DNA from 3 places in the Azospira inquinata genome. Region 1 is predicted to be linked to each of the others. Evidence: predicted binding sites of a transcription regulator. Region 1 holds the regulator's gene; each other region holds the start of a gene.
What was found. The regulator sigma-54, encoded in region 1, starts transcription at its own class of promoters, with help from an activator protein. The targets are predictions, from matches to a motif close to TGGCACGCTTNCTGCTNA.

Region 1 (3,276 bases):
TTCCCCAATCGGTGAACAGGCGGTGGGCGTCGTCCATACTGTCGCAATGGCGCAGGGCCTCCCGGAACAGCTTGTCGGAGAAGCGCTGGGCCAGCTCGGAAAGAATCTGCAGATGTTGTTCCGTGGCCTGCTCCGGTACCAGGAGCACGAACATCAGATCTACCGGCTTGCCGTCCGGGGCGTCGAAGGCCACGGGGTGGGTGAGGCGGAGAAAGGCGCCGGCGGCTTCCTTGATGCCCTTTAAGCGGCCGTGGGGAATGGCCACGCCCTGGCCCAGGCCGGTGGAGCCCAGCTTTTCCCGGGCAAACAGGCTGGCAAAAACCGTGGATTGGGCAACCCCCAGGTTATTTTCGAACAACAGGGCGGCCTGCTCGAAAGCGCGCTTTTTGCTGCTGGCTTCCAGATTCAGGACGATGTTGGCGGGGGGAAGGAGTTTGGCGATGAGGTCCATGGGGCTAGGGTACTCCCCGGAAAGACGATGGGAGAAACAAGAAACCCGGGGGGCGGGAGGGAGACCCTTCAGGTGGCCGGATCATAGCGGAAAAGGCGACGCTCGGCCACCGTAGCCGCCCCCTTGGGTGGGGCGGCGGCGGTGCTAGCGATTAGGCTTCGCCGATGTGCTTATCCATGCTGTCCCGGTTGTGGGCCAGGCCCTTTTCCTTGTGCTTGATCACTTGGCGGTCCAGCTTGTCCACCAGGGCGTCCACGGAAGCGTACAGGTCGCTGTCTTCGTTTTCCACGTAGATGTCCTTGCCCGGCACCCGGACGGTGACTTCCGCTTTTTGCTTCAGCTTTTCCACGGTGAGGATCACATTCACTTCAATGACGTTGTCGAAGTGGCGCAGCACCCGATCCAGCTTGCTGCTGACGTATTCGCGGATAGCCGGGGTAACCTCGACGTGATGGCCGGTGATGTGCAGGTTCATATTATTTACTCCTTGGTTAGATGGTCTTGCGTAGGTTAGCCGGCGGGATGTTCAACGCCTCCCGGTATTTTGCTATGGTCCGGCGGGCCACCACAATGCCCTGTTGCCCGAGAATCTCGGAAATCTGGCTGTCGGAAAGGGGCTTTTTCGCATCTTCCCCGCCAATCAACTGCTTGATCAGGGCCCGGATGGCGGTGGCGGAACAGGCGCCCCCCGCTTCCGTGGCCACGTGGCTGCCGAAGAAATACTTGAGTTCGAAAATGCCCCGGGGGGTGGCCATGTATTTCTGGGTGGTGACCCGGGAAACGGTGGATTCGTGGAGCCCCAGCACCTCGGCGATTTCCCGCAGTACCAGGGGGCGCATGGCCACTTCCCCGTGTTCGAAGAACTGGCGCTGGCGTTCCACGATGGCCTGGGAGACCCGCAGAATGGTGTCAAAGCGCTGCTGTACGTTCTTGATCAGCCAGCGGGCTTCTTGGAGCTGGCCAGCCAGGGAGGAGCCCCGGTGTTTGGAGAGAATATCCGAATACAGGCGGTTGATGCGCAGCCGGGGATAGGCGTCCGGGTTGATGCTGGCCACCCACTGGTTGCGTAGCTTGCGCACCACCACGTCGGGAATAATGTAGCGGGTATCCAGGGGGGCGTACTGGGCCCCGGGGCGGGGATTGAGGCTCTTCACCAGATGGGCGGCGGCCCGTAGCTGGTCGTCGTCACAGCCCAGGAGCTTTTTCAGCTTGGTGAAGTCCCGTCCGGCCAGGAGTTCCAGATACTGGCGCACCAGTTGCAGGGCCAGATCCCGGGTGGGTTCCGGGGGCAGGGCTTCCAGTTGCAGGGCCAGGCATTCCTGGGGAGAGCGGGCCCCCACTCCGGTGGGGTCGAAATGCTGGAGGTGGCGCAGGGCGATGAGCAGGTCGTCCAGGTCGATTTCGAGCTCCGGGGGCAGGGCGTCCGCCAGTTCTTCCAGGGGCTGGGTCAGGTAGCCGTCGTCGTCCAGGGCTTCAATGAGAAAGCGTACCAGATTCCGGTCCCGGTCACTCAGGGGGGTGAGGCCTAACTGCCAGGCCAGATGGTCTCGCAGGGAGGTGCTGGCGGCCTGGATGTCCTGGTAATCCGAATCGTCTTCTTCGTCCCGGGAGGCGGAAGGATAGCTGCCCTCCGCATACCAGCCGTCATCCTCCCCGGCGGCCAGGGCATTGCCCTCGTCGCTGGCACGGATGCCCGTTTCGGCGCTTTCCCCCGGCTCCCCGTGCTCCCGGCTATCATCCTCGCCCCGCTCCGTTTCCCGGGGCGTGGTGCCCGCCGGATCAGGGGCCGCACTGTCACTTCCTTCCCCGGCGGCAGGCCCGGAAGGACCGTCGAAATCCTCGTCCTCCCGTTCCAGGAGGGGATTTTCCGTCAGGTACTTCTCCAGCTCCTGGTTCAGTTCCAGCGTGGACAGCTGCAACAACCGGATGGATTGTTGCAGTTGGGGCGTGAGCGCCAAATGCTGGGAAAGTTTAAGTTGGAGGGTCGGTTTCATGGGCGCGTGATGGGAGAAAACATGACGATGACTTCTCCGCAGACGGGCTGCTGTTGGGGGAGAAAGGGGTGATTAGAGGCGGAAATGCTCACCCAGATAGACTTTTCTTACATTTTCATTATAAACGATCTCATCCGGCCCACCAGCGGCCAGTACCCGGCCTTCATTGATGATACAGGCCCGGTCACAGATGCCCAGGGTTTCCCGCACATTGTGGTCGGTGATGAGTACGCCGATGCCCCGTTCCTTGAGGAAACGGATGATTTTCTGAATTTCCAGCACGGCGATGGGGTCCACCCCGGCGAAGGGTTCGTCCAGCAGGATGAAGCGGGGGGAGGTGGCCAGGGCCCGGGCGATTTCCACCCGGCGCCGTTCCCCGCCGGAGAGGGCGGCGGCGGAGGTGTGGCGTAGATGGCCGATGTGGAGTTCGTCGAGCAGCTCCTCCAGCTTGCTCTGGGTCGCCTCCGGGTCCAGTTCCTGGAGTTCCAGCACCGCCTGGATGTTTTCTTCCACATTCAGTTTGCGGAACACGGAAGCTTCCTGGGGCAGGTAGGAGACCCCCATGTGGGCCCGGCGGTGGATGGGCAGGTGGGTCAGTTCCTGGTTGTCCAGCCAGATGGCGCCCCCATCGGCGGCCACCAGACCCACGATCATATAGAAACAGGTGGTTTTCCCCGCCCCGTTGGGGCCCAGTAGCCCCACCACTTCCCCACAGCAGACCTCGAAGGACACGTCCTGGACCACGGTACGGGCCTTGTAGCGCTTCTTCAGGTTGTGGGCGGAAAGAATGTGGCCTTTTTGGCTGTCTTGCGGGTCGGACATGGTGCGAAC
Region 2 (3,276 bases), 1.4 Mb from region 1:
CATTTCTTCCTCAATGGCGTGGGCCCAGTGCCACAGCTTGGAGCCGCCGGGCCAGAGGCAGACCTTTTTCCCTTGCAGGCGGGCTTTGTACCAGTCCAGTTCCGGCTTCCAGCGGGCGGTTTCCTCCGCAATGATTTGCTCTGCCCGGTCTTCGATGCCAAAAAAGAGGCCGATTTTGCGCAGGGAATCGCTTAAGGCCTTGAAGCCGAAGCCGTCGATATCCAGCCGGGGAATGCCGTAGCGTTCCCGCAGTTCGTCGCAGATGTATTCGGCGGAGCGGGCGCATTCCAGCACATTCAGGTGGGCCCGGTGCATACCCCGCAGGTCGTCATAGGAGCCATTGCCGGTGAAGGTGGAAAGCACCTGGATGCCCATGCGCTTGAAGTAGTCGGTCATCACCTCCTGGTCGCCCTGGATGTTGTATTCCCCCACGTAATTGATCACGTAGTCGCTGGTGATCTTGGGTTCCAGGGTGCCCACCTTCTGGTTGATCCAGGCGATGTTGATCTTGTGGTGGCCGCCGGATTGGCTGGGACCGGCGAAACCGGGGGAATTGCAGATGAAGATGTCCGTGTCAGGCAATTCCTCCATCACTTCCTGGGCAATGGCTTCGATGTCGTCACCGATCAGGGCCGTGGCGCAGGTTTGGTAAATGGTCATGCGCTTGATGTGGGGAAAGGCCTTGAAAGCTTCCAGGATGTTTTGCTTAAGCTGTTTTTCCGCGCCGAAAACGATGTGCTTTTCCTTCACGTCCGTGGCGAAGGTGTATTTCAGCTGGAAGTTGTCGTTGTCGCTGATGTAGCGCTTGGTCTGCCAGGTGTCGTAGGTGCAGCCCACCGGGCCGTGGCTGATGTGGATCACGTCCTTCATGGGGGTGCCGATGACGTGCTTGGCCCCGCAGTAGGCGCAACCCCGCTCGGAAATACTGCCGGGAATGGTGTTCAGGTAGCCCTTGGGCAGGCAGGAAGTCAGGTCTTCCCCCTTGCCTTTGATGACCGCGTGTTCCTTGCGCTCCGGGATGACCTGGCTGCACTCGAACAAATGATGGGGCATGGTGTGCTCCTTATGCTTGGATCTGTTGGGGAGGCGGGGCGACGCTTAGTCGGCCATGCCGTACTTGACCACCATGCTTTCCAGCTGATCCATGGTGAGGGGATGGGGAATAACGAAGTCTTCGTTTTCGATGATCTTCCGCCCCAGCTCGCAATATTCCTGGGCCTGGTTTTCAGCGGAATTGAACTCGGTGACGGTCTTTTTGTTGAATTCCGCCTTTTGCACCACGTTGTCCCGGGGCACGAAGTGGATCATCTTGGTGCCGATGGCGGCGGTGAATTCCTCCAGGAATTCCCGTTCCCCATCCACCTTGCGGCTGTTGCAGATAATGCCGCCCAGGCGCACCCCGCTTTGCTTGGCGTACTTCACCAGGCCTTTGCAGATGTTGTTGGCCGCATAGATGGCCATCATTTCCCCGGAGGCCACGATATAGACTTCCTGGGCCTTACCGTCCCGGATCGGCATGGCGAAACCGCCGCAGACCACGTCCCCCAGCACGTCGAAGAAAATGAAGTCCAGGTCTTCCGTGTAGGCCCCGTTGGCTTCCATCAGGTCAATGGCCGTAATTACCCCCCGGCCAGCGCAGCCCACCCCGGGTTCCGGGCCGCCGGATTCCACGCACTGGATATTTTCGTAACCCACCTTGACCACCATGTCGTTGGTGATCTTTTCCGCCCCCTGGTCCCGCAACAGGTCCATCAGGGTTTCCTGGGGTTTGCCCCCCAGGATCAGGCGGGTGGAGTCGGCCTTGGGGTCGCAGCCATGGATGAAAATTTTCTTGTCGTGGAAATGGGCCAGGGCCGCCGCCGTGTTCTGGGTGGTGGTGGATTTTCCGATACCGCCCTTGCCGTAAATGGCGATTTTGCGCGTCATGGTGTTAGCTCCTTAGGGATGAGGGAATGGCATATAAAAAGGTGTGAGCGATTTCCCTATCGCAGGGACTGTGCCAATTCCTGCTTTTGATAATGAAGAAAAAAGGGGTGGCTGGATTTTGATGACGCGGCGGTGCAAAAACCGGGGATGGTACAAAGATGAACGGTAATTCGGCGTTAAAAGGGAAATGGGCTTTTGGGTGGGGATGATTTATAAAAAATATTTATTATTTTTTGACTCTAAAAATTCCCTTTTTGATCCGGGGGTGCCGGGCCTTTGTGACTAAAAAGAACAAAATGGCTTCTGCCTGAAAAGGCCCGTTAAATCTAGCGAAGCGCACAAAATTGAGCAAAATCACTCAATTTTTCAGAAATGAACAACGGGGTGGGGCTCAGTAATCCGGCCGACTAATTGAATAGGCCTGGCTGGGGGATGGGGAGGTCGTACAAATTTGAATAAAACGATGGGTTTGTTCCTATTTGAATAGGGGTTTAATAGTTTTTTTATTAAATTCTTGACCAATAAAAATGGGTTGCCGAAAATGATTTATTCAATAGGGCGGGGAATATTCCTCAAGTTTTAAGCCCTCATTACCCCAGGAAAAAAGGAGTCCCCATGTCAGATAATCCGGCCCCCACGGAACGCCCCGATCCTCCGGATCCGGCCCGGCTCCCCGGCGGTCTTTGCAAGCGGGAACTGAGCGAGTGCCGGGTGGGGCTTTTGCCCCTGCTGTCCGACCTGACCCATCTGGTATCCGGCCAGGGCGACCTGTCGGAAATCATGGCCTCCGTGCTGGGCATGATGAAACGGCACATGAACATCGTCCGGGGCATGATTAACCTCTTCGAGCCGGACAGCGGCCTCATTTCCATCCACGACAGCTTTGGCCTGAGCGAGGAAGAGGCGGCCCGGGGCGTTTATCGCCTGGGGGAAGGGGTGACTGGGCGGGTGGTGGAGAGGGGCGAGCCCATCATCGTTGCCAAGGTGCGGGAGGAGCCCCTGTTTCTCAACCGCACCGGCCTGAATCGGCAGGCCCGGGACCAGGACCATTCCTTTCTTTGTGTGCCCATTCTGCGGGGGCGCAAGGTGCTGGGCACCATTAGTGCGGAACGCCGCTACGACAATGCCCGCCTGCTCAACCTGGACGTGAAGATTCTCACCATTCTGGCGGCTTCGGCGGCCCAGGCCATTGAACTCTATCTGCTCAAACACGTGCGCCAGGTGGCCCTGGAAAATGAAAACCGGCGCCTGCGCCAGGAATTAAAGGCCCGCTTCAAACCTTCCAACATCATCGGCAACTCCGCCCCCATGCGGGAGGTGTATCGGCTCATTGAAAAGCTCACCCGCTCC
Region 3 (3,276 bases), 1.5 Mb from region 1:
CACACCTGATTGCCGTCCCAGTGGGGCCCCACCGTATTGATCACCACCCGCCGTTCCTCGTCCCCTTTGGCGACGAAGGGCAGCAGGGTGCCCACCCCCATGTCGTGGCCGTCCATGATGGCAAAGCCCACCAGCAGGACCCCCACCAGCAGCCACCAGATGAGCTTGAGATTGGCGTAATCGAACAAAGCAAGCATCACATTCTCCTTATTGGGCCGCCGTCACCGGGGTAGGGGCCGGTCCATGGGATTCCGGGCCCAGGCGGGCAAACTTGAACATCAGGAACATTTCCACCACCAGAAGCAGGGTGTAGAAGCCCACGAATCCGGCCAGGGAGCCGTACAGGCTGGCCACGCTCAGGGTGGAGGAAGAAAGATGGGTGGGCAGTACGCCGAAAATGGTCCAGGGTTGACGACCGTATTCCGCCACAAACCAGCCCATTTCCGCCGCCAGCCAGGGGGTGGGGATGAACCACAGGGCCCATTTGAGCAGCCAGGTCTTGTCCTGGAGATTGCCCTTTAGGCTGTAGTAGAGGGACAGGACAAAGAGCAGGAAGAAGGCGAAGCCCAGGAGCACCATGAGGCGGAAGGTGAAGAACAGGGGCGCGACGTGGGGAATGGTGTCGGCAGCGGCCTGATCCAGCATGGCCGGGGTGGCGGCGGTCACCTTATCCGTATATTTCTTCAACAGCAGGCCAAAGCCCAGGTCCGCCTGGTGGGCCTTAAAGACCGCCTGAGCGTCCTGATCCTGGGGATGCTTGCGCAGGGTGCTGAGGGCTTCCACGGCCAGGGCGCCGGAGGCGATCCGTTCCCGGTTGCGGGCCTGTACCTGATCAATGCCGGGGATTTGCTTATCCACGGAACGGGTGCCGATCAGGCCCATGACCCAGGGAATTTCCACGGCGTAATGGTTGGTACGGTGCTCTTGATCCGGAATGGCGAACAGGGTGAAGGAGGCGGGAGCCGGTTGGGTCTGCCACATGGCTTCAATGGCGGCCATCTTGGACTGCTGGGATTCGGACACCGTGTAGCCGGACTCATCCCCCAGCACGATCACCGAACAGGCGGCGGCAAAACCGAAGGCGGAAGCAATGCGGAAGCTGCGCAGGGCAAATTCCACATGCTTGCGACGCAGGAGATAGAAACTGGAAATGCCCAGCACAAACACGGAAGCGGTCACATAACCGGCGGACACCGTGTGCACGAACTTGGCCTGGGCCGTGGGATTAAACACCACTGCCCAAAAATCCGTGAGTTCCATGCGCATGGTGGTGTAGGAAAACTCAGAACCCACCGGGTCCTGCATCCAGCCGTTGGCCACCAGAATCCACAGGGCGGAAAGATTGGAGCCCAAGGCCATGAGGCAGGTCACCATAAGGTGCTTGCCCTTGGAAAGCCGCTCCCAGCCGAAAAAGAACAGGCCCAAGAAGGTGGATTCCAGGAAAAACGCCATCAGCCCTTCAATGGCCAGGGGGGCGCCGAAAATATCTCCCACGTAATGGGAGTAATAGGCCCAGTTGGTGCCGAACTGGAATTCCATGGTAATGCCCGTGGTCACCCCCAGGGCAAAGTTGATGCCGAAGAGTTTGCCCCAGAATTGGGTCATTTCCTGGTAAATGGTGCGTCCGGTGAGAACGTAGGTGGTCTCCATGATGACCAGCAGGAAAGCCAGGCCCAGGGTCAGGGGCACGAAGAGAAAATGGTACAGGGCGGTGGCTGCGAATTGCAGACGGGACAGATCCACCAGTGCTTCGGTTGGCATACGCCTTACTCCTTGCGACGGCTAGAAGAGGAAACGGGGGCGTCCCCGGGCCCGGCAACCGGGTGGGGAGAAACAGTCGACCGATCGAGCAGGCCCTGGGCTACCGTCCGGGAATCCAGGACGGGCCGCTGTGCCGGCCGGAAAAAGGCATACCACAAGGCCGACAGCAGAATCACCTTGATCAGGAGAATCCACGCCAGCTCGCGTACAAGACGGGAACGAGGTCGAGAGGGGGTCATATCTGGTACTTTCGATCAACTGTTTCGGTCTCTTCTATATCAAGACCCGTGCCAACCCGGATGTAACAATTTTTCTTGATATAAATCATTGCATTGCCATAGGCATTTGCTGTTTCACGATAGGTCCTGGCCGATACCCGATAGGGAGCTGCGCCAATTTTGACGCACTCCGTGCCGGATTTGACTTAAACTCTCTTCCATCCCCCCTTGGTCAAGCACCGTCTGGCCCGGCCCGTCAGCCTGTCCGGCCATTTCCCGGCCCCGGCCCCGGCCCCGGCCCCGGCCCCGGCCCCTGCCCCCGCGCCGCCCGGACCCAGGATCGTCCCCAACCCTGCGCCCCATCCCATGCCCAGCTCCCAGTCCAACCCCACGGACAAGCCCATGTCCTCCCCCGAATTACCCCCCTCCCCGGCCCTGGCCGAACTTATCGCCTTCATCCATTCCCTGCCCGAACCCCGGGTCATCATGGACGGCAGCTATCACATCCTGGCCGCTAATCCGGCCTATTGCCGGGAATTTGAGGCACCGGACGGCCAGGCCCTGGCCGGTAAGCGCTGTTTTGAAGTGTCCCACCGCATCCAGGTGCCTTGCGACCAGGCCGGGGAATCCTGTCCCCTGGCCCTCAGCCGCCGCCAGGGCATCCCCTACCGGATGCTGCACCAGCACCACACCCGCCGGGGGGAAGAGCATGTGGAGGTGGAAATCACCCCGGTGGTCTTCGAAAACGGCCAGCCCCGTTACTTTGTGGAAACCCTCCACATCGTCCGTCAGGCCAGTGTCCAACCCGCCGCCCAGGGCCTGGTAGGCCGCTCCCCCGCCTTTGTGGACATGCTGGAAAAGGTCATGCGGGTAGCCCCGGCGGACGCCACCGTGCTGCTCCTGGGGGAAACGGGGACGGGCAAGGAACTGGTGGCCCATGCCATCCACGAGGCCAGCACCCGGGCGGAAGGCCCCTTCGTGGCGGTGGACTGCGCCGGGCTCACGGAAACCCTGTTTGAGAGCGAACTCTTCGGCTATGAAAAAGGCGCCTTCACCGGCGCCGCCCACCGCAAGGCCGGGCTGGTGGAAGCGGCGGCGGGGGGCACCCTGTTTCTCGACGAAATCGGCGAATTGCCCATCTCCCTCCAGGTAAAACTGCTGCGCCTCCTGGAAACGGGCACCTACCGCCGGGTGGGGGGCCTGGAAACCCTACGGGCCAATTTCCGCCTGGTGTCCGCCACCCACCGCCACCTGCCCGCCATGGTGGCCCGGGAAGAATTCCGCCGGGACCTCTACT

Region 2: nifH (nitrogenase iron protein) is a predicted target of sigma-54. The motif match lies at 1,985-2,002, and genes of this name have one in related genera.
Region 3: cydP (cytochrome oxidase putative small subunit CydP) is a predicted target of sigma-54. The motif match lies at 2,037-2,054, and genes of this name have one in related genera.

What each region holds. Positions count from the first base shown of each region.
Region 1 is NZ_CP064782.1:1,648,046-1,651,321, forward strand. It holds gene ptsN (PTS IIA-like nitrogen regulatory protein PtsN) at 1-451, opposite strand, end outside; gene hpf (ribosome hibernation-promoting factor, HPF/YfiA family) at 603-926, opposite strand; gene Azoinq_RS07530 (RNA polymerase factor sigma-54) at 943-2,445, opposite strand; gene lptB (LPS export ABC transporter ATP-binding protein) at 2,518-3,267, opposite strand.
Region 2 is NZ_CP064782.1:280,856-284,131, reverse strand. It holds gene anfD (nitrogenase iron-iron protein, alpha chain) at 1-1,053, opposite strand, end outside; gene nifH (nitrogenase iron protein) at 1,099-1,926, opposite strand; gene Azoinq_RS01250 (sigma-54-dependent Fis family transcriptional regulator) at 2,542-3,276, shown strand, end outside.
Region 3 is NZ_CP064782.1:136,961-140,236, forward strand. It holds gene cydB (cytochrome d ubiquinol oxidase subunit II) at 1-197, opposite strand, end outside; gene Azoinq_RS00645 (cytochrome ubiquinol oxidase subunit I) at 208-1,761, opposite strand; gene cydP (cytochrome oxidase putative small subunit CydP) at 1,767-2,000, opposite strand; gene Azoinq_RS00650 (sigma-54 interaction domain-containing protein) at 2,346-3,276, shown strand, end outside.